Gloeobacter violaceus PCC 7421: one gene and its partner. The protein of the gene in region 2 interacts with the protein of the main gene of each other region in a pairwise test. Links are inferred from orthologs where the notes say so. Each region holds a gene or a part of one and is shown on either strand. Other genes may lie near its edges.

Evidence for each region.
Region 1: the proteins of GLL_RS22570 (region 2) and sufU interact in binary tests that used the Escherichia coli proteins (3 or more experiments, as listed by UniProt). The link is inferred for Gloeobacter violaceus PCC 7421 from one-to-one orthologs.

What each region holds. Positions count from the first base shown.
Region 1 is NC_005125.1:1,464,823-1,474,638, reverse strand. Bases 2,436-5,434 are described here. They hold sufU (Fe-S cluster assembly sulfur transfer protein SufU), read right to left. Parts: upstream 4,159-5,434; coding sequence 3,712-4,158; downstream 2,436-3,711. Other genes in these bases: sufD (Fe-S cluster assembly protein SufD), read right to left, coding at 5,408-5,434; GLL_RS07130 (cysteine desulfurase), read right to left, coding at 4,158-5,411; GLL_RS07140 (SUF system Fe-S cluster assembly protein), read right to left, coding at 3,395-3,706; GLL_RS07145 (AfsR/SARP family transcriptional regulator), read right to left, coding at 2,436-2,978. Also shown: more of GLL_RS07145, read right to left, coding at 33-2,435; more of sufD, read right to left, coding at 5,435-6,724; Fe-S cluster assembly ATPase SufC, read right to left, coding at 6,735-7,493; Fe-S cluster assembly protein SufB, read right to left, coding at 7,509-8,957; GLL_RS07110 (SUF system Fe-S cluster assembly regulator), read right to left, coding at 8,973-9,452; GLL_RS07105 (hypothetical protein), read left to right, coding at 9,617-9,757. UniProt on the Escherichia coli protein: A scaffold on which IscS assembles Fe-S clusters. Exists as 2 interconverting forms, a structured (S) and disordered (D) form. The D-state is the preferred substrate for IscS.
Region 2 is NC_005125.1:4,609,925-4,619,688, forward strand. What follows is about bases 2,575-5,521. They hold GLL_RS22570 (IscS subfamily cysteine desulfurase), read right to left. Parts: upstream 4,714-5,521; coding sequence 3,436-4,713; downstream 2,575-3,435. Other genes in these bases: GLL_RS22555 (RsmE family RNA methyltransferase), read right to left, coding at 2,575-2,903; GLL_RS22560 (HesB/IscA family protein), read right to left, coding at 2,918-3,292; GLL_RS22575 (general stress protein), read left to right, coding at 5,129-5,521. Outside these bases: chlP (geranylgeranyl reductase), read left to right, coding at 1-121; GLL_RS22540 (glycerophosphodiester phosphodiesterase), read left to right, coding at 99-992; GLL_RS22545 (hypothetical protein), read left to right, coding at 1,091-1,492; GLL_RS22550 (DUF760 domain-containing protein), read right to left, coding at 1,778-2,122; more of GLL_RS22555, read right to left, coding at 2,187-2,574; more of GLL_RS22575, read left to right, coding at 5,522-5,662; GLL_RS22580 (PilW family protein), read right to left, coding at 5,674-6,639; GLL_RS22585 (prepilin-type N-terminal cleavage/methylation domain-containing protein), read right to left, coding at 6,639-7,214; GLL_RS22590 (prepilin-type N-terminal cleavage/methylation domain-containing protein), read right to left, coding at 7,211-8,071; GLL_RS22595 (hypothetical protein), read right to left, coding at 8,055-9,764. UniProt on the Escherichia coli protein: Master enzyme that delivers sulfur to a number of partners involved in Fe-S cluster assembly, tRNA modification or cofactor biosynthesis. Catalyzes the removal of elemental sulfur from cysteine to produce alanine.

The DNA of each region.
Region 1 (9,816 bases), 3.1 Mb from region 2 along the record:
CATCGGCCATACAAGAGGTCAGGGCATGGAGTTCAGTTTTCTTGGGCCTCTGCACCGGCGGCGTGCTGTCGGGCCAGGGCAAAGGCGGCTTCGCGGGTGAGCGCGCGCCCCACAAGCCAGGTCGAGGCGAACGCCGCCTCGCCCAACCGGGTGCGGGCGGAAGCCAGAAACGGCTCGTGGAAGTGCTGTACCTCCGGACCCAAGGGCGATCCGTACGCCTCGCTCAGGGCTTCAGCTGCGGCATAGAGCCGCACAGAACGCATCGACCGGCCATGGACGGCGGCCAGAGCGGCCAGACCGCCCAGCACCCAACTGACTGAACTTTCGCGCGCATCGAGATCTTCGAGCAGGGCGAGAGCCTCGCTATACTGCTGCTCTGCACGCGAGTACTCACCCGTCGCAAGAGCGATCTGCCCCAGGCCCGCCAGACAGAGTGCCGTGACGAACGGTTCGCCCAGGGTGCGGCTATGCTCCAGAGCCTCCAACAGTAAGTTGTGCGCCCGGGCCGGGTTGCCGGTATGAAACTGCACGGCCGCGCGCAAAAAACGGGCCAGCGCCACCTCGGCCAGGGGTAAGCCGTACTCCTGCTCGCGAATCAGGCTCTGTTCGAAATGCTCCTGGGCCGCGGCGTGTTCCCGCCCGTAGTAGGCCGCCATCCCGAGGCCCGCCGCCGCCACGGCCAGACCGGCGGTGTCCCGCAGTTCGAGACACAACCGTTCGCTTTGGCCGTACCAGACTGCGGCCTGCGCCGCATCGCCCTGGCGCAGCGCCAGCATACCGACGCCAGCCAGCAACCGGGCCAGTATCGGTCCGGACAAATGTTCTCGCCGGGCGAGGATCGCCTCGTGCCAGCGCCGACCCTCGCTCAAATGGCCGCAGAACCACCAGAACCGGCACAGCGCCGTTGCCAGGCGGGCCGCTGCCTCCGCCCGCCCGTGGGCAAAGGTCCAGTGCAAAGCGGCCCGCAAATTTTCGTGCTCGACTGCGAACCGGCGGTACCAGCTCCCCTGCTGCGCGCCCCGCAGGTGCGCCTCGGAAGCTGTCGCCCACTGCAGAAAATACTCGCCGTGCCGTTGTTGCACCGCTTCTAGCTCGTCTGCGGCCTCCAGCTCCGCCAGAGCGTATTCGCGGAGGGTCGCAAGCATGGCAAAGCGCCTTTCTGCTTCAGCGACGGGCTCCTGCTTGAGCAGGTGGTGATTGGCAAGCGAGAGCAGTTCTGCCGCCGGGTCGCGCCCGCTGTCGTCCGGATCGCTGCAGACGGCCAGCGCGGATTCCACCGACCAGCCGCCCGCAAAGACCCCCAATCGCCGGAACAATTGCCGCTCATTGCACGGCAACAGGTTGTAGCTCCAAGCGATCGCCTGGCGCAAGGTCCGGTGGCGGTTGGGGACATTGGCGGGACCATCGACCAGGAACGGCAGGCGTTTGTCGAGTTGCTCCAGCAGGGCCGGCGGGTCAAGCCGTGCATTGCGGGCTGCGGCCAACTCGATGGCCAGGGGTAGCCCGTCGAGGTGGGTGCAGATGGCCGCCACCGCCGGAGCCACCGCCGGGGTCAGCACAAAGTCGCGCCGAGCAGCCTCGGCGCGGGCGGCAAAAAGTTGTACCGCCTCCGACGCGCAGATTCGCTCGTAAGTGAGCGGCCCTTCAGAAGTCGGCAAGGCGAGGGGGGGCACGCCAAACTCCCACTCGCCGTACAGGCGCAATCGCGTGCGGCTGGTGATCAATATTTTGAGCAGCGGACAAGCGGAAAGCAGCTCGGCGACGATCCCAGCGGCCTGGGTGATGTGCTCAAAGTTATCCAACACCAACAGCGCCTGCCGCTCCCGCAAAAAAGCGACCAGGCGCTGCAGGAGCGTCCCCGCGCCGGACTCCTGCACCGCCAGAGCGTGGGCGATTGCCACCGGCAGCAGTGCCGCATCGTCCAGGGCCGCGAGTCCTACGAACCAGACGCCCTCTGCAAAGTTCTGCCGACGCGCCTGGGCTACCGCCAACGCCAGTCGCGTCTTACCGGTACCGCCCACGCCGGTGAAGCACACCAGCCGCACCTCTTCGCGCGTCAACAGTTCCCCCGCCGCCAAGATCTCCTGCTGCCGCCCCACCAGTCCCGTGAGCGGTGCCGGCAAGTTCCCCGGCCCCGGAACTGCTCGGCGCCCTGGGGCGCTCGAAGCCAGGGCTGCAGGCTCCGGCGGCCCCAGGGCGCCGCTGCGGATCTGTTCGTACAGCGCCGTCGTGGCAGGCTCCGCCTCCAAGACGCCGAGCGCCTCGGCGAGTACCTTGCGGCAGCGCTCATATTGTTGCAGTGCTGCTCCACGCTGCCCGCTATAGGCCAGGGCCCGCATCAATGCGCAGTGGGCATTTTCGTTCCACGGTTCGAGGGTGAGTTGCCGCCAGGCGTAACGCTGCACCTGTTCCCAGCAGCGCTGTTGTTCGTAGTAGGCGGTGATCGCCGCGCAGGCCGCCAACGCCTGCAAGTGCAACTGTTCCCGAATCGGAACGGCCCAGTCTTCGAACGCTTCACAGCCCGGCAGATTCGCCTCGCCCAGAAAAGGACCGCGGTAGAGGGCGACGGCCTGCTCCAAAAGCAACACACGACCGGTGACCGCAGAGTCGTCGTTGGGCTGTCGTTGAGCATAAGCGTCGAGCTGTGCGATAAACGCCGTAATATCCAGGGTGAAATCACCGGCCCGGTTGAACTGGATGGTGTTGCGGGTAGCGATCAAAAACGGCACCTGGGCCAGATGATCCCCCAACACCTGGCGCAGCGACAGCAGGGCCTTGCGCAGATTACCGCGGGCGACGGCACTTGATTGATCCGGCCAGAGCAATGCCGCGAGGGTGTCGCGGTGGTGGACGTAGCGCGCCTCGACGACCAGATATGCCAATAAAAGACGCACTTTCTCGTAGGCAAAATGCGGCAACAGCCGCCCATCCAGCGTCGCTTCAAACGGACCGAGCAGTGAGATCGCCAGCCGTGTCAAGATTTTCCGCTCGTAGTGTAGTGAGGATAGTCGCTCCAACGATACGTCAACCCGCTGACAAATGGTCGGTAGTTTCACGCGACTTTCACGCTGTTTTGACGTTCTACTGACGTTGGCTGGTTAACCTTACAACAGACTTATCGCTCCGGCCCGCTCTTGAGGACGCAGGTGCTGACCGTGGCTAGAGTCAGCTTGGGTGTGTTGAATCAGTGCAGTGCCCTGGCTCAGGGCACTGCCAGGGGATCCCCGATAGCGCTCGCAGTGGCGCTCTTTCCGGACCACATTGCGCAGATGAATACCCCCCTTCCATACCGCTACAACGTCAGTCCTGTATCTCTGCTGCAATACACCCAACCCCCGGCTGGACGAGCGTCCAGCCGGGGGTTCGGTCTTACTGGCCGTATGGCCGGGCCGGGTTAAAAAAGGCCTAGTTGGAGTTTGGCTTCCTCGGGCATGCGTTCGATGGTCCAGGCCGGTTCCCAGACCAGTTCGACCTGGGCAGAGACCACCCCCGGCAGTTCGCGGATTTTCATTTCGACTTCGCCGGGCAGCGAGCCCGCCACCGGGCAACTCGGAGCGGTGAGGGTCATCTGGACCGCGACGTGGCCCGCGGCCACGCTCACGTCGTAGACCAGGCCCAGGTCGTAGATGTTGATCGGAATTTCCGGGTCGTAGACCCCCTTGAGGGCTTCGACCACCTGCGATTGCAGTTCACTGTCTTTGTTCATGGTGGTTACTCCGTCGTCACCGCGCCGCTTCCGCGCAGGGCGGCCTGTAGGGTATGCCAGGCAAGGGTGGCGCACTTGACGCGCACGGGGTACTCGCGCACCCCCGCTAGGATCGCGAGTTTTCCCAACTCCGGGCCGGCCTCGGCACTGCTGTCGGTCACCAGCCGGTGGAAGCGCTCGAACAGGGTGTCGACTTCCTGCACGGACTTGCCCTTGAGCGCGTCGGTCATCAACGAGGCGGAGGCGGTCGAAATGGCGCAGCCGGCTCCCTGAAAGCGGATGTCTTTGACGATGCCGTCTTCGACCTGCAGATAAATGGTCACCTGGTCGCCGCAGAGCGGATTGTGGCCTTCCGCCTCGCGGTTGGCCGCCTCCAGCAATCCGAAATTGCGCGGACGCTTGTAGTGGTCGAGGATCACTTCTTGATAGAGATCGCGCAGATCCGAGAACATCAGCTAAACATCTCCTGCACTTGTTGGATTGCCGCCACCAGCGCATCGACCTCGGCGCGGGTGTTGTAAAAGGCGAACGAGGCGCGGGCGGTGGCCGGCACCTTGAAGCGCTGCATCACCGGCTGGGCGCAGTGGTGGCCCGCCCGTACGGCGATGCCTTTGCGGTCGAGAATCGTGCCGATGTCGTGGGGATGGACCCCGGCCAGCACAAAAGAAAGCACGCTCGCCTTATCGCGGGCGGTACCGATGAGCTTGACGCCGTCGATGGCGCTGAGCGCTTCGGTGGCGTAATCGAGCAGTTCCTGCTCGTAGCCTGCAATCGCCTCCAGGCCGATGTGCTGCACATAGTCGACGGCAACACCCAGGGCGATGGCCCCGGCGATGTCCGGGGTACCCGCTTCGAATTTGTAGGGCAAGTCGCTGTAGATCGTCTTCTCGAAGCTGACCGAGCGGATCATGTCTCCGCCGCCCTGCCAGGGGGACATCGCCTCCAGCAGTTCCGCCTTGCCGTAGAGCACGCCGATGCCGGTAGGCGCGTAGAGCTTGTGGCCCGAGAAAACGTAAAAGTCGCAGTCGAGCGCCTGCACGTCCACGGCAATATGGGACACCGCCTGGGCGCCGTCCACCAGCACCGGAATGCCGCGGGTGTGGGCCAGTTCAATCAAGCGCGCCACCGGGTTAATCGTACCCAGAGCGTTCGACAGGTGCACCACCGCCACCAGCTTCGTGCGCTCGCCCAGGAGTTGCTCGAAGGCTTCAAGGATGATTTCGCCGCGATCGTCGATGGGCGCCACTTTGAGGATCGCTCCTTTTTCCTGGCAGAGCATCTGCCAGGGAACGATGTTGGAGTGGTGCTCCATGGCGGAAATGACAATCTCGTCGCCCGGACCGACGCGCTCGCGGCCAAACGTCTGGGCCACCAGGTTGATCCCCTCGGTGCAGCCGCGCACGAAGACGATCTCGCGATCGCTCTGGGCGTTTATAAATTGCTGCACCTTGATGCGGGCCTGTTCGTGGGCTTCGGTAGAAAGCTGACTGAGGTGGTGCACGCCGCGGTGGATGTTCGAGTAATAGCCGGTGTAGAGTGCGGCGATGGCGTCGAGCACCGCCTGGGGCTTCTGGGTGGTGGCGGCGTTGTCCAGGTAAACCAGCGGCTTGCCGTAGACGGTCTGGCGCAAAATCGGAAAATCGGCGCGCAGGCGTTCGACGGCGGCGGGAGTCAGGGTCCGGTGAGCTTGGGCGGTGAAGGTCATGGTTGCGTTCCGGCAATTCCGGCCTCAAAGGAGAGCCAGGTGTACAAAAGGGTCTCCAGCCGGTCGCGCAGGGCGGCAAGCCGGATATCTTCGAACAGGTCGCCTGCAAAGGCGCGGGTCAGCAGATTTTTGGCTTGCGCCTCATCCAGGCCGCGCGAGCGCAGGTAGAAGAGTGCTTCTTCATCGAGTTGTCCCACGGTGGAGCCGTGGGTGCAGCGCACATCCCCTGCGTAGATCTCCAGTTGGGGGTTGGAGTGCACCAGCGCTGCGTCCGAGAGCAACAGGTTGCGGTTGGTCTGCTTTGCGTCGGTCTTGGCCGCTTCGGAGGCAACAAAGACGTTGCCGTTAAAGACGGCGCGCGCCCGGCCGGCGAGGATACCCTTGTAGATCTGGCGGCTTGCCGCGTGGGGGGCACTGTGGCGCACCCAGAGATGATGATCGACGTGCCGGGTGCCGCCTGCCAGATAGAGTCCGTGCAGGGTCGCTTCGCTGCCGGGACCGGCCAGTTCGGCAAACAAGTCATGGCGCACCAGGCCGCCACCGGCCACGAACGCGAGAGACTTGAAGCGGGCGTCGCGCCCAAGGCGCACCCGCGAGGTCGCCAGGTGAAAGGCGGCGGCGTTCTCCTGCCCGAGGCGGTAGTGGTCGAGGTCGGCGTCGGCTCCCACATCGACAGCGCCGACGGGGCAGGTGAAATGCACACCCGCCCCGAGGCTTGCGTAGGTCTCGATAATCGTGGCCCGGCTGCCCGGCCCGGCTGTGATCCGGTTGCGCACAAACTGGGCGAGGGGCAAATCGGCCCCGGTGGCGATGAACAGCAGGTGAATCGGTTCTTCGACGCGGGCATCGGCCGCCAGATCCACGCACGCCCCGTCCTGCCAGTAGGCCCCGTTGAGCGCTTCGAGCGCTTCGGCGGCCTCGGGAGCAACCGCCCACCGCAGCGCATCCTCTGGCAGACACTCGGCATAACTGCCCAGAAGCAGACCAGACTGCGCTTTGCCGGGGTTTGACAGTTCCGCGCTGAAAAGTCCGTCCACAAATACCAGTTCGCGCGCACCGGAAAAAGTGTAGGGAACCAACTGAACCGGATCGATGGAAACCGGTTCGGCTGCGAGGGTAAACCGGTTTTTCGTGAGGGCCGAAAGATCGGTGTGCCGCCAGTTCTCCAGGCGCCGATGGGGTACTCCGAGCTGTACAAAGCGTCCCATCGCCGCGCGCCGCGAGGCAAGCACCGCTTCAGCCTCGCCCGGGCGAGCGGCAATAAAAGGCTCGAAGTCGGGAACGAACACGTTTTTTTCGATTGCAGCGGGCATGGCAGACTCCCTAGGCACCGACGGTCACCTCCGCTTCGAGCCAGCCGTAGCCTTTTTCTTCGAGTTCGAGGGCCAGTTCACGCCCACCCGAGCGCACGATGCGGCCGTTCATCAGCACGTGCACGAAGTCGGGCACGATGTAATCGAGCAGCCTCTGGTAGTGGGTGATGACCAGAAAGGAGCGCTCGGGCGAGCGCAGGCCATTCACACCATCCGCCACGATTTTGAGCGCGTCGATATCGAGGCCCGAATCGGTCTCGTCAAGAATGGCGAGGCACGGTTCCAACAGCGCCATCTGCAGAATTTCGTTGCGCTTTTTCTCGCCCCCGGAGAAGCCCTCGTTGACCGAGCGGCGCAAAAAGCTCTCGGCCATCTGCACGGTCTTGAGCTTCCCCCGCACCAGGGCCAAAAATTCGACCGCGTCCAGTTCGCCTTCGCCCCGATGTTTGCGCAGCGCGTTGAGCGCCGCCTTTAGAAAATAGACGTTGCTCACGCCAGGAATCTCCACCGGGTACTGAAAGGCCAGCAAAAGTCCCGCGCGGGCGCGCTCCTCCGGGGCGAGTTCGAGCAAATCCTGGTCCAGATAGCGCACCGCGCCGCCGGTCACCTCGTACTCCTCGCGCCCGGCGAGCACCCCGGCCAGGGTACTCTTGCCCGAGCCGTTCGGACCCATAATGGCGTGCACCTCGCCGGGGCGGACGGTCAGATCTATTCCTTTGAGGATCGCTTTGCCTTCGACCCGCGCCTGCAGGTTGGTAATTTCGAGCATAGGGTGGTTCTCCATTTAGCCGACGCTGCCTTCGAGGCTGACTTCGAGCAGCTTCTGGGCTTCGACCGCAAATTCCATCGGCAACTCGCGGAACACTTCTTTGCAGAAGCCGTTGACGATCATCGACACGGCATCCTCGGTGGCGATGCCCCGCTGGTTGCAGTAGAAAATCTGGTCCTCGCCGATTTTGGAGGTGGACGCCTCGTGCTCCATGCGCGCCGTCGGGTTCTGCACGTCGATATACGGAAACGTGTGCGCCCCACAATCTTCGCCAATCAACAGCGAGTCGCACTGCGAGTAGTTACGCGCCCCATCGGCACCGCTCAAGATCTTCACCGCCCCGCGGTAGGTGTTCTGGCCGTGGCCCGCCGAGATGCCCTTGGAGACGATCGTGCTTTTGGTGTTCTTGCCGATGTGGATCATCTTAGTGCCGGTATCGGCCTGCTGGTAGTTGTTGGTGAGCGCCACCGAATAGAACTCGCCCACGGAGTTGTCGCCCTTGAGGATGCAGCTCGGGTACTTCCAGGTGATGGCCGAACCCGTCTCCACCTGCGTCCAGGAAATCTTGGAGTTGCGGCCCTCGCAGCGGCCCCGCTTGGTAACGAAGTTGTAGATGCCGCCTTTGCCCTCTTTGTCGCCCGGGTACCAGTTCTGGACGGTCGAGTACTTGATGGTGGCATCGTCGTGGGCAATCAACTCCACCACCGCCGCGTGCAGCTGATTTTCGTCGCGCATCGGGGCGGTGCAGCCTTCGAGATAGCTCACGTAGCTGCCCGCGTCGGCGATGATCAGCGTGCGCTCGAACTGGCCGGTGTTCTTGGCGTTGATGCGAAAATAAGTAGACAACTCCATCGGGCAGCGCACCCCCTTGGGCACGTAGACGAACGAGCCGTCGGTGAAGACTGCCGAGTTGAGCGCGGCGTAGAAATTGTCGCCGGTCGGCACCACCGATCCGAGGTACTTGCGCACCAGTTCGGGATGCTCGCGCACCGCCTCAGAAAACGAGCAGAAGATAATGCCCATCGCCCCGAGCTTGTCTTTGAAGGTTGTGGCCACCGAGACGCTGTCGAAAACCGCGTCGACCGCCACCCCGGCCAGGGCCGCGCGCTCCTGCAAAGGAATACCCAGCTTTTCGTAGGTGCGCAACAGCTCCGGGTCCACCTCGTCCAGACTCTTGGGACCGTCGGTTTTGGGCTTGAGGGCGGCGTAGTAGACGATATTTTGATAATCAATCGGCGGGTAGTGCACGTTGGCCCACTCGGGTGTCGTCATCGAAAGCCAGTGGCGGTAAGCCTTCAGCCGCCATTCGAGCATGAACTCAGGCTCCTGCTTCTTAGCAGAAATCAGCCGGATCACCTCCTCCGACAATCCGGGCGGGACGGTTTCCTGCTCGATGTCGGTGACAAATCCGTACTGGTACTCCTTGCCCGCCAGTTGTTCAATCGTCTGGGTCGAAGTGGTCATGGTCGCTCCGTAAGATCAGCGTAGGGGTGTCTGGACAGCCGCCGGCACCGGGCGTGCGGCGTGGGACAGGACGGGTAGTTCCTGAGGCCAGGGAGCAATCAGTTCGCTGAGACTGATGCCTGAGAGGGCTTGCTGGATAACGGCGTTGATGCGCTGCCACTTGGGCATCAGGGGGCAGACCGCCTCGTGGGCGCAACCGCCCCCCGGCGCATCTTCGATGCACTCGGTGAGTGCTATCGGCCCTTCGAGGGCCGTGACCACATCGGCCACCGAGATCACCGCCGGCGGCAACGCCAGGCAGTAGCCGCCCTTGACGCCGCGCTGCGAGACTAACAACCCTTCACGCGCCAGCAGCTTGAGGATCTTGCGCACAATGGGCAGCGGCAGGTTGACCTGGGCCGCCAACTCGGGCGCCCCGAAGCTGCGCTCAGGATGCGCCGCCAGATGGCTTACCAGCACGATGCCGTAGTCTGACTGCCGGGTGATGCGGATCATGGGCTGTTACCTGCCGTCATACAAGACCATTTTAGTGCTATTTCGAGCTGTGCCGCCCGCGAAAGTGGAACAACGGGCCGCATTTGCTGAATTTGCAAGCCGTAAATTGCGGACAAAGGCAGCCAAGAGAGCCGTAATCGCCACATTTACCAGCGAGCATCACCATGATCGATCTGTTCTGGTCGGGCCTCCCGTTCGAGGGGGCGCCCCTCTGCGCGTACTTTCTGCTGTACTATGCCATCCTCGCCGTCGCCGCTTTTGGCGTGGTAGTCTTTTCGCTGCTGGTGCGGAGATTGCAGTATTGATATATATCAGGCGCTAGGGGGAAACCGTTGACCATCAGGTTTCCCATAGCCTTTGCCCT
Region 2 (9,764 bases):
GACGTTCGATTCGTACCTGTACAAGACCGTGGTCCCCGCCGGTCCCTTCGTGCAGACCAAGATCACCCTCAAGACGCTCGGCTCGCTACTGCGGGGCAATGCCCTCTCCCCCACCCGCTAGACCGCTCGTCATCGCCCACCGCGGCTGCCGGGCGCAGGTGCCCGAGAATACGCTGCCGGCTTTCGAAAGAGCCCTCGACCTGCGCGTCGACGGTATCGAGATGGACTTACACCTGAGCGGCGACGGCCAGGTGCTGGTCAGCCACGACCCGCGCCCGCTGCCCGGCAAATGCCGCCTCAGCACCGGTCCGCTTCCTGTGGAGCCGCCTTGCTGGGGAGAGTTGGAACTGTCAACGATTCAAGATAATTACATCGCTGATTGCCAGTTCGAATTGGGGTCCGCGGAGCGCCCAAAAACCCTCTACACAGGCCGGATCGCACCGCTGTTGATGAAAAATGTAGCTAGCGTCTTTGTGCCGCCTACCCTCGAGCAGGTGTTCGCGTTGCTAGCGGCTTATGGGCAATTGGGTGCCGAACAGGCACTATATTTGCAAAGCATTCGCATATTTCTTGAGATCAAACGCGCCCCGTTTTATGACGCCCTATGGCTTGGCCCCCATGGCGAGCGCTTCGAACAGTGTGTTGCCTCTGCGATTGAACGATCGAGTTTCTGTAAGAATGTTGTGGTTCTGTCCTTTGTGCCCCGCGCACTTCAGGCGATCGGGCAGTGCAATCGCTCGATTCGAACTGCCCTACTTACCGCACATACACCGGTCAATTTGCTGACCGATATGCAACACCTTAATGCACAGCTGTGGTGTCCCTACTACCAGTCTATCGATCGCTCCGCAGTCGAGATAGCCCAGGCGGCCGGTCTACAGGTAATACCCTGGACTGTCAATGACGCCAAGGAAATGGCTGTACTTACCGAATGGCGGGTGAACGGTTTGGTTACCGATGTGCCCGATCTTTTGCAGGCGCTGGGTTGCTGAAAAGTCAAAAAATCGCTTCCCGCTTCCCCGGGAACTTCGCTATGTTTGATGTATAGTTTGCAACAGCAAGCCATGATCCCGGAGGAAAAACAGTAGATATGGAAAACCAGGAGAAGATCGAGTTGGCATTGAAGGCGCTGCATAAAAAGAATGCGCTGCCGATGCAAAGTAGCCAGTTGGTGCGCGAACTCGCCTCCGAGACCCAGCTCTCGGTGAGCACCATTTACCGTTACCGCCACGTGTGGAAACGTTTTGCCTACAAGCCGCGCACCAGTCTCGATGAAACCCTTGAAGCGGCTAAGACTGACGAACGCTTTCTCATCAGCATCCGGATGCCCGGAGAACTGCTCAAGTGGCTTAAGGACGAAGCCCAAAGGCGCCACGTTGGCTACCAGTCGTTTTTGATTTCGTTGCTCACCTGGGCGAAGGGTTCGACGCTTCTTTCGACCGATGAAGACGAATACCCTTCACTAAATGAAAAAGAAACCGGCGTTCTCTAAGCGCGCCATAAGCCCCTTTTGTTCGGGTAGTAAACGGCATGCCGTACTGCCGATCATTATTTGCGGGATTTTAGCATAGCCCTCCGATCGCGAGGGTATGGGTTTTGTGCTGCCACCAAGCTGTCCGCGAAGTTCCATCTGCAGCGCATGCATATATCTACCCCCGGAGCCCCTCGGGATTTGTTATCCCGATTCCGCGTTGGGACCGTGCCGTGCTCATCAAAATGCCCCACGCTGCAGAAGTGCGGCGTGGGGCACCGGCTTAGAGTGCAAGAACAAACGTGCTCAATCCTCGCCGCCAAGGGCGGCATTCAAGCGGCCTTCCAGTTCCATGCGCTGCTCGACGTTGCGCAGAAAATAGCCGGTCATCATCGCCGAGGCGAGCAAAGCCGAGAGGTTGTCGCGGTTGGTGCTTACCTGAACATTGAACTGGTTGCTCGGCAGGCTACCCATGAGCCCCTGGATATTGCCCGCGATCATCTGATGCACTTCCGGGGTGACGGATTGGGCGATCTGCGAAAGCAACTCGGGCGACTGCATCCGCAAGTAGTGGACGAGTTTGTTATCCTGCGGCCGTTCGCCTGTGGCCGATTCGGATTCGAATTGCGAAGGGTCGAAAGGGACAAGCATGGCATCCTTGGCGGCTTGTGCGTAACATCTTGTAATTTGATCGTGGCATTTGCGCCAGGGAGCGTCAAGTGTCCTCAGGCTTCCCTTCGTACCAGGCGGCAATCCAACCGAGGGCAAGCAACGGTGCGGTCTCGGTGCGCAGGATACGGCTGCCCAGGCTGCATACCTGGTAACCGGCGTCGGTGGCGGCGGCCACTTCGGTCTCACTGAACCCCCCTTCCGGCCCAAATAGCAATGTCAGGGCGGCGGCCGGCAAATAATTCAACAAAGGTGGCCGCACACCGCGGGCAGTGCAGATAAGCCGCGTACCCCGGGCAGGGTGCCTCAGAAACATGCCAAACAAGGCCGGTGGTTCGACGACGGGCAGCACGGCGCGCTCCGACTGCTCCGCGGCTTCGCGGACGATCGCCTGCCAGCGCTTGTGCCGCTTGGCATCCGGCTGCACCACCGAGCGCTCGCACACCAGCGGCACAATCCGGTCTGCCCCCAGCTCTGTAGACTTCTGCAACAGCCAGTCCCAGCGATCGCCCTTGGGAACCGCGCAGGCGATGGTGACCGGCAGGGGCAATTCGCCCGTTCGGGGCAAAAGCGAGCCGAGCCTGACGGTGTCGCCCGCGAGGGTCGCCTGCCAGGTATTGCCCAGGCCGTCGCCTACGATGCAACTTGCTCCGTCCCGCAGCCGCAGTACCTGCCTGAGGTAATGCGACTGGGCCGGGTCGAGCCGGGCGGTATCACCGCTAAACTGAACCGGGTCCAGAAACAGCCGGGCGGTGCTGCCCATGGGGCGGTGCGCCGCTAGGCCGAGAAGGAACTGCCGCAGGAGCAGGAGCGCTCGGCGTTGGGGTTGTTGAACTTGAAGCCGCCGCCCAACAATTCGTCGCTGTAGTCGAGCACCAGCCCGTAGAGAAACAGCAGACTCTTTTTGTCGGAGACGACTTTAAAGCCGCTGTGGTCGAAGACCTCGTCGTGGGCGGTGACGTTGGATTCTTCTTCGAAGTCCATCGTGTAGCTGAGGCCCGAGCAACCGCCGCCTTTGACGCCGACGCGCAGCATCAGATCGCCGCCGCGGCGCTCGCGCAGGCGCATCACCTCGGCGAGGGCGCTTTCGGTCATCTGGATGCCTCGGCGCGGAAGGCGACGGGCCGGAGCGGTGTCGATGCTGGTGGTCATGGTGTCATTCCTGGGTGGGTAGGGTTTTGGATTGTTCGGCCTGGTAGTCGGCAACGGCAGCCCGCATGGCATCCTCAGCCGGCACCGAGCAGTGGATCTTGACCGGCGGCAGGCTCAGGAGATTGTTGTAGTGGTCGATGACTTTATCGCTGTACGGCATGGCCTGGGATCCTTTCAGGGTGTGCGGTGGGCAAAAGAAAGTCAGTGGGCGGCCAGGCCATCTGCTTCAGGTCGATGCCTTCCTGGTGCATCTCCCACAGAGGCGACATCTCGCGCAGGCGGTTGACCACCTCGACAATTTTGGCGCTGGTGCGGTCGATGTCTTCTTCAGTATTAAAGCGGCCGATCCCGAAGCGCAGCGAGGAGTGAGCCAATTCGTCGCCCACCCCCAGGGCCTTGAGCACGTAACTGGGCTCCAGCGACGCCGAAGTGCACGCCGACCCGGAGGAGAGTGCCACCGTGTCGTTGAGGCCCATCAGCAGGGCTTCCCCTTCGACAAAGGCGAAGCTCAAGTTGAGGTTGCCGGACAGGCGATGTTCCAGCGAGCCGTTGACATAAACCTCGCTCAACCGACCGGTAATTTGTTCTAAGAGCCGCTCGCGCAGTTTGCGCGTCCGGGCCGCTTCGACTTCGAGGTTTTGCACCGCCCGCTCGGCCGCGGCACCCATGCCGACAATCAGGGGCACATAGAGGGTACCGGAGCGCATGCCCCGCTCATGGCCACCGCCGTGCAACTGCGCTTCGAGGCGCACACGCGGGTTCTTGCGCCGCACGTAGAGAGCACCGATGCCCTTGGGGCCGTAGAGCTTGTGGCCTGACATCGACATCAAGTCGATGCCTAGGGCCTGCACGTCGATGGGCACTTTGCCCAGGGCCTGGGCAGCGTCGGTGTGAAAGAGCACGCCGTGGGATTTGGCAATCTTGGCGATTTCGGCGACAGGCTGAATGACGCCGATTTCGTTGTTGGCGAACATCACCGAGATCAAAACGGTCTCAGGGGTAATCGCCGCTTCCAACTCGGCCAGATCTATGAGACCGTCGGGCTTGACCGGCAGATAAGTGATGCGGCAGCCGTGCTGCTCGAGGTACTTGGCGCTATCCAGGATGCACTTGTGCTCGGTGACCACGGTGATGATGTGGTTGCCCTTCTCGCGGTACACCTCGGCCACACCCTTGAGGGCGAGGTTGTTCGATTCAGTGGCGCCGCTGGTGAAGATGATTTCCTTCGGGTCGGCCCCTACCGCCGCAGCAATCTGGGCGCGGGCGTTTTCGACCGCTTCCTCCGCTTCCCAGCCATAGGCGTGGTTGCGGCTGGCCGCGTTGCCGAATTTCTCGGTGAAGTACGGCAACATCACCTCCAGCACCACCGGATCGACCGGGGTGGTGGCGTTGTTGTCCATATAGATAGCTCTAGTGATCATCCTGCCTGTTCCCTTCGGGTGCTAAACGTCTCGCCGGACTCGAACGGATACCGCACTAACTTGGTACTGTTTCGCTGGCTTCATTGTACTTTACGGTGGTGGCGATACCGGTGGCGAACGACGGCTCAGCAAGACATGCCTCTGACTGGGACTTGGCCTGGCCAGAGCTGTGGAAGAGGACTGTGCGCCGAGAGCGGCAAGGCTTAGCGCCTGGTTATCCTGTTGTCCTGCCAGACGCGGTGGACTGCTGCCGAAGCTTCAGCCGCGGGGAGTGTCAATGCTGTTGAGCCTGATTTTGCGGGGTCGAACTCACTTCCGGCCTGCATGGCGGGCTTTCTTCCCCCAGGGAGAGCCTGCCGTGCCGGACTGCCGCGACGATGGAGAGAACTGCCGCCAGGGCATACAGGAGGAAAACATGGAGACACCCCGCGAGCCGCTCACTTCGTTGCCGCCGGATCTTATCGAGAGGGGCACGCTGGCCGGACTGTTCGTGGACCGGCGCAGCGCCGAAGCCGCCATCGCCGATCTCGACGCGAACGGGTTCAATCTCGACACGCTTGGGGTGGCGCTCGCCGAACGGCAGGAACAGCGCGAACTGATCAACGCAACCGGCACCCAGACCGTCGAAGAAGCCGCCGAGGGCGGCAGTGGTATCCTCGGTACAATCGCCAATCTGCTGAGTCCCCGCGAGCCCGCCCTGGCGGAGAAGTTGGTGGAACTGCTCACAGGTATGGGCGTCCCTGAGGCGGAGGCACGGCATTTCGAACGGGGAGTCGCCCAGGGCTCCACCTTGGTTACGGTGCAGGCGCTTGGGGTTCGCGTCACCGACGCACTGGCAATCTTGAACCGTCACGGCGCGGATGTCGGTTTTGCGGTGAGCCCGGAGGCGCTCTTGCCGTCCAGCAGCAACCCGCCCGACAGCACCGGGCTTGACCTGGCGGGCGGCTAAATTCTGGCCGCTCAGGGATCTTTCACGCAGATGGCATTGGCGGTGCAGACGTTGCGGGCGACAACGGTGGTCGTAAAGTCGAGGGCGTCGCCCGCATTCTCGCGCAAGTACGTCTGGGCGGTTGAACCGGTGGAGGCCAGATAGCGATCGGCCTGGCTGCCTGCGAGGCTGCCCCGTAGGCTGATTTGCACCGTCTGGGCGCTCAGGTACCTTACCTCGATACCCTTGTCGGCGTCGAGAAAATCGGCGAGGGCAAAACTTGCCTCATCGGCCGACGGCAAACTGCGCAGGAACACGCCATCCACCGGCGGAGTGGCGGTGGCATCGAAGTTGGCAAGGTCGAGAAAGCGGTTGGAATTTTCAGCTTGGACGAACTCGTCGTAGCGGATCGGCACCGGTTGTGATTCCCAGCGCTCCAGAATGCGCGGGCCGCCCCAGGCGGAGCCGGGGGGCGGGTCGGTGACATAATAAACAATCAGGTTGTAGGCCGGGATCGAGTTGGCGGAGCCCCAGGCGGTGAGAGCGCCGCTGTCGAGGTTGAAGGCGAGCGGTGTTCCCCGGCCCGCAGGGGAGGCGCGATCCCCCAGGCGACCCGTGCCTGTCACCGTGGGCACCCAGAAGGCCAACAAAATCCGAAAGCCGGGCGAATCGGCCTGTACCAACCGGCTTTTGTCGAAATTGGCGAAGGCCAGGGTCGTTTCCTCGGTGGCGGTAGTCGGGTTTATCGGGTCAAGGAGCAGACGGTCGGTGGCACTGCTTTTGGGGTCGGTGTTGTAGATATAGCGGGCCTGGCGCAATTCGTCGGTCATCAACCCGAGGGCACTGTGCAGATCCATCTGCACGTCGCTCACGGCGTTTTCGACCAGGGCATTTTTGCCGAAGTTGGTGAAGGTGTAGGTCACAGCCCCCACGAGCAATAGACCAATCACCGCTGTGATCAACAGTTCGAGCAACGTCAGGCCGCGGCGGTTGCGCATCAGAGCGTCCCCACCGAGACGACGCTGATTTTACCTAGATAGGTGTTCATGATCGCCCCCCGGCTTGCGCCGTTGGGGTTGCTCTCGCGGCTGCGCAGGTAGCCGGGCAGGTCTTTGGCTGTTTCCAGACCGGCATCAAGGTTGTCGCCGTCCTGGAGCACGACGGTGCCTATCTGGGAGGGATTCACCGTGCCGCGCTCGTCGAAGGTCCAGCGGTAGGGCGGCCCCGGGATACTGGTGCGATAGATCCAGATGCGCTGGGGCAAGGGCCGCCAGTCGGGTACAGCCGGACGTTCAGCACCACGGTAAAGCGCGTAGCGATCCGGCGGATCGTCGGGATCGGCGTTGCGGCCCGGGTCGTGCAGGGTGAATTCGAACGTGTAGGTCTCGGAGGATTCGAGGGCGCGGGAGCGGGCCTTGCGGGCGGCCAGGGCCAACTCCTGCACACCGCTGTCGAAGCGGCGCGACTGCAAAAGGCCGTAGGCCGACACCGCTCCGAAACTCGCCAACAAACCGATGAGGGCTATGACGATTATCAGCTCGAGCAGCGTAAATCCGAGGGCCGCGCGCCTCACTGGTAGCTCCTCGCGATATCGGCGCTCAGGACCACCAGCGGGGCGAGGGGGCTGAAAACCGGCGGGGTCTGCGGGTCGTTGGCGGCAGACCGGGTGTCGGCCACCTCCTCGCTGCGCGAGGTGATCAAAGGCCGCACCGCCCGGGTGAGCCGGGTCGGGTTGCCGTCGCCGTCCACCGGCAAATCGCCGTCCTTGCCCGCCAGATAGAGGCGCACCACCACCCGCACCACCTCCTGCCGGTACCACTGGGGATCGTCCAGGGCCACAGCGGGGGTGGCGGAGCCCGGCGCATAACCCCAGAAGACCTGCACCCGGTAGGTTCTGGAACCACGCACCCCCGCCATGGTGAAGCCCGCCGAGCGCGGTGAGTCGGGCGGCTCGCGGTTGACATCATAAAGATAAAGATCGTCCGGCCCTTCGCCGCTCGGGTCGGGACTGCTCACTTCGTAACCGTCCGAGTTGAAGGGGTAGTTCTCGGAGGCGGTAAGCGGCAGAGCCCCCGGCGGAACCGCTTCGGGGTACTGGCAGCCTTCGTATTCGACCTCGCTCAGCACACAGGGCCGGGGCAGGGGTACAAGCCGGTCGCGCATGGCGGTCGGCACCAGGCCGCCGATATTCTGGCGGGAGCCCAGACCGCGGTTTTCGATGGCCGACCAGGAGCGGCGAATTTCTTCGATTTCGAGTTGGGCGAGGTTAGTAGCCTCGGCGATCAGTTCCTGTTGCCTGCGCAGTAGGGCAGCGGCGGAGAGCATCGGGGCGAGAGCCGCCAGAAACAGCGCCAGGAGCACCGTGGCCACCAGCACCTCGACGAGCGTAAGACCCCGGCGCCCGCGCGGGCGTCTAGTTGCACTGGGCATTGCGGCAAACCTTACTGGTGAGGGCACCGCCACTACTGCTGCCAAATCGGATCGATTCGGCAGTGTTGAGGCGGGAGACGTGGCGCAAGGCGGCTTCTCCATTGCGCAACCGGTAATCGTAGTTCAACGCTCCATATTTATAACTTGTTCCCGAAAGGGGATTGGTCTGGTTGGATTTGGCCTCCACCCGCGCCTTCAGGGCGGCATCGGTGGTCAGTTCGCCCAGCCATCCCGCCCCCGGGGCGCTGATCGCCACCTCCGGCGCCACCGCCCCGCCGTTGAGGGTAAAGTTGGTGCCGTTGATGTGCCCGGCGATGCGCCGGGCGCTGTAGAGCAAGGCATCGACGCGCTGGATCTGGGTGGGACGGACCACCGCGTAAGGGTCCAAGATACCCGGATCGCGGTGCACCAGATCCAACATCCAGCTTTTGCGGTCGTATCCGCCCGCTGTGACCAGGGAGGCGACGGCATCGGTGCTCCAGCCGCTCCGGCCGCTTTGCAATTGGGCAATGACGGCTTTGGCGCGGTTTTCCGCCTCTTCGAGGGAGGCCGGGTCGTCCGAGAGGGCCAGATTCTCAGCAAAAAAATGCCGGGCGCTGTCGACTTTGGCGGGATCTGCGCTGGTGGCCAGGGTCAGCAGCGTCTCGGGGGGACCGTCTTTGCCGTCCGCTGGAATGCGGTGATGCGAAACGTCCACCCGCCAACTGCTCAGCGAACCTTCCCCGCCCGGGATGCTCTCCCCCAACAACGCACGGTAAGCATCGTCGGACAGCCAACTGCGCAGGGCTTTGCGGGTGCTGTCCCAGACAACCGGTCGGACGAGGGCGTCGTAGGCTTCGAGTGTCGTGACCTCACCGGCGGGGATCGCCTGGCCCGCCAGGGTGCGCCACTGGCCGGCGCCCACCGCTACCAGCTCCTCAAGCCGTCCATTCAGGATTCGCAGAGCGGCCGTCCGGCCCTTGGTGAAGCCGAAGCGCGAGCGGATGTGGACCTCGCCGGCCCGATCGCGGTAGAGCCTGGGCGCATCGTCCGCCCCACGCTCGGTGTAATCGCCCAGGATGATGCTGCCGCCTGCAGCGAGGCGCAAACTGTCTTTGGCGGCGGCAATATCGGCCCGGGCCGCCGCGTCCGGGTCGGTGGCGGCGGTGTAGTTGCCAAAATTTCCGGGTGGGTTGCGGTAGACCAGGTCGCCTGCCACGTAGAGGTTGCGGGCGCTGTAGATCTGGCCCTGGCCCTGGAGGCAGCCGCGCAAGACCACATCGCCTTCTACGAACAAGTCCCCCTGCACAAGCAGCGGATTTTTGGCGCTGCGGCAGTGGCCGTTTGCCTCGGAGGGCAGTTCCCCAAGCAGCACGGCCTGGCCCGCCACCACCGGTCCAAGGCGGGCGACCGGCCGGGCGACGTAAGTGCTTTCGAAAGCAACCGCTTGGACATTGCCGCTCACCGAGCCCGAGGCAGTGCGCGCAAGCGCTTCGAGATCAAAGGGTGGAAAATCGTCCAGCCGTCCGTTGCGATCGACATCCTCGCCGCGCAACAAATAGAACAGTGGTCCGAAGTACCGGGTCGTCACCCCGGCATTCCCACCCGGCCGGTCGGACTCCAGTACGACCCCGTTGAGGCGGGTGGCCCGTCCCGATCCATAATCGAGATCGCTTTTGTCGTTGGTGGCGAGCTGGTTGGTGTAGACATTCCC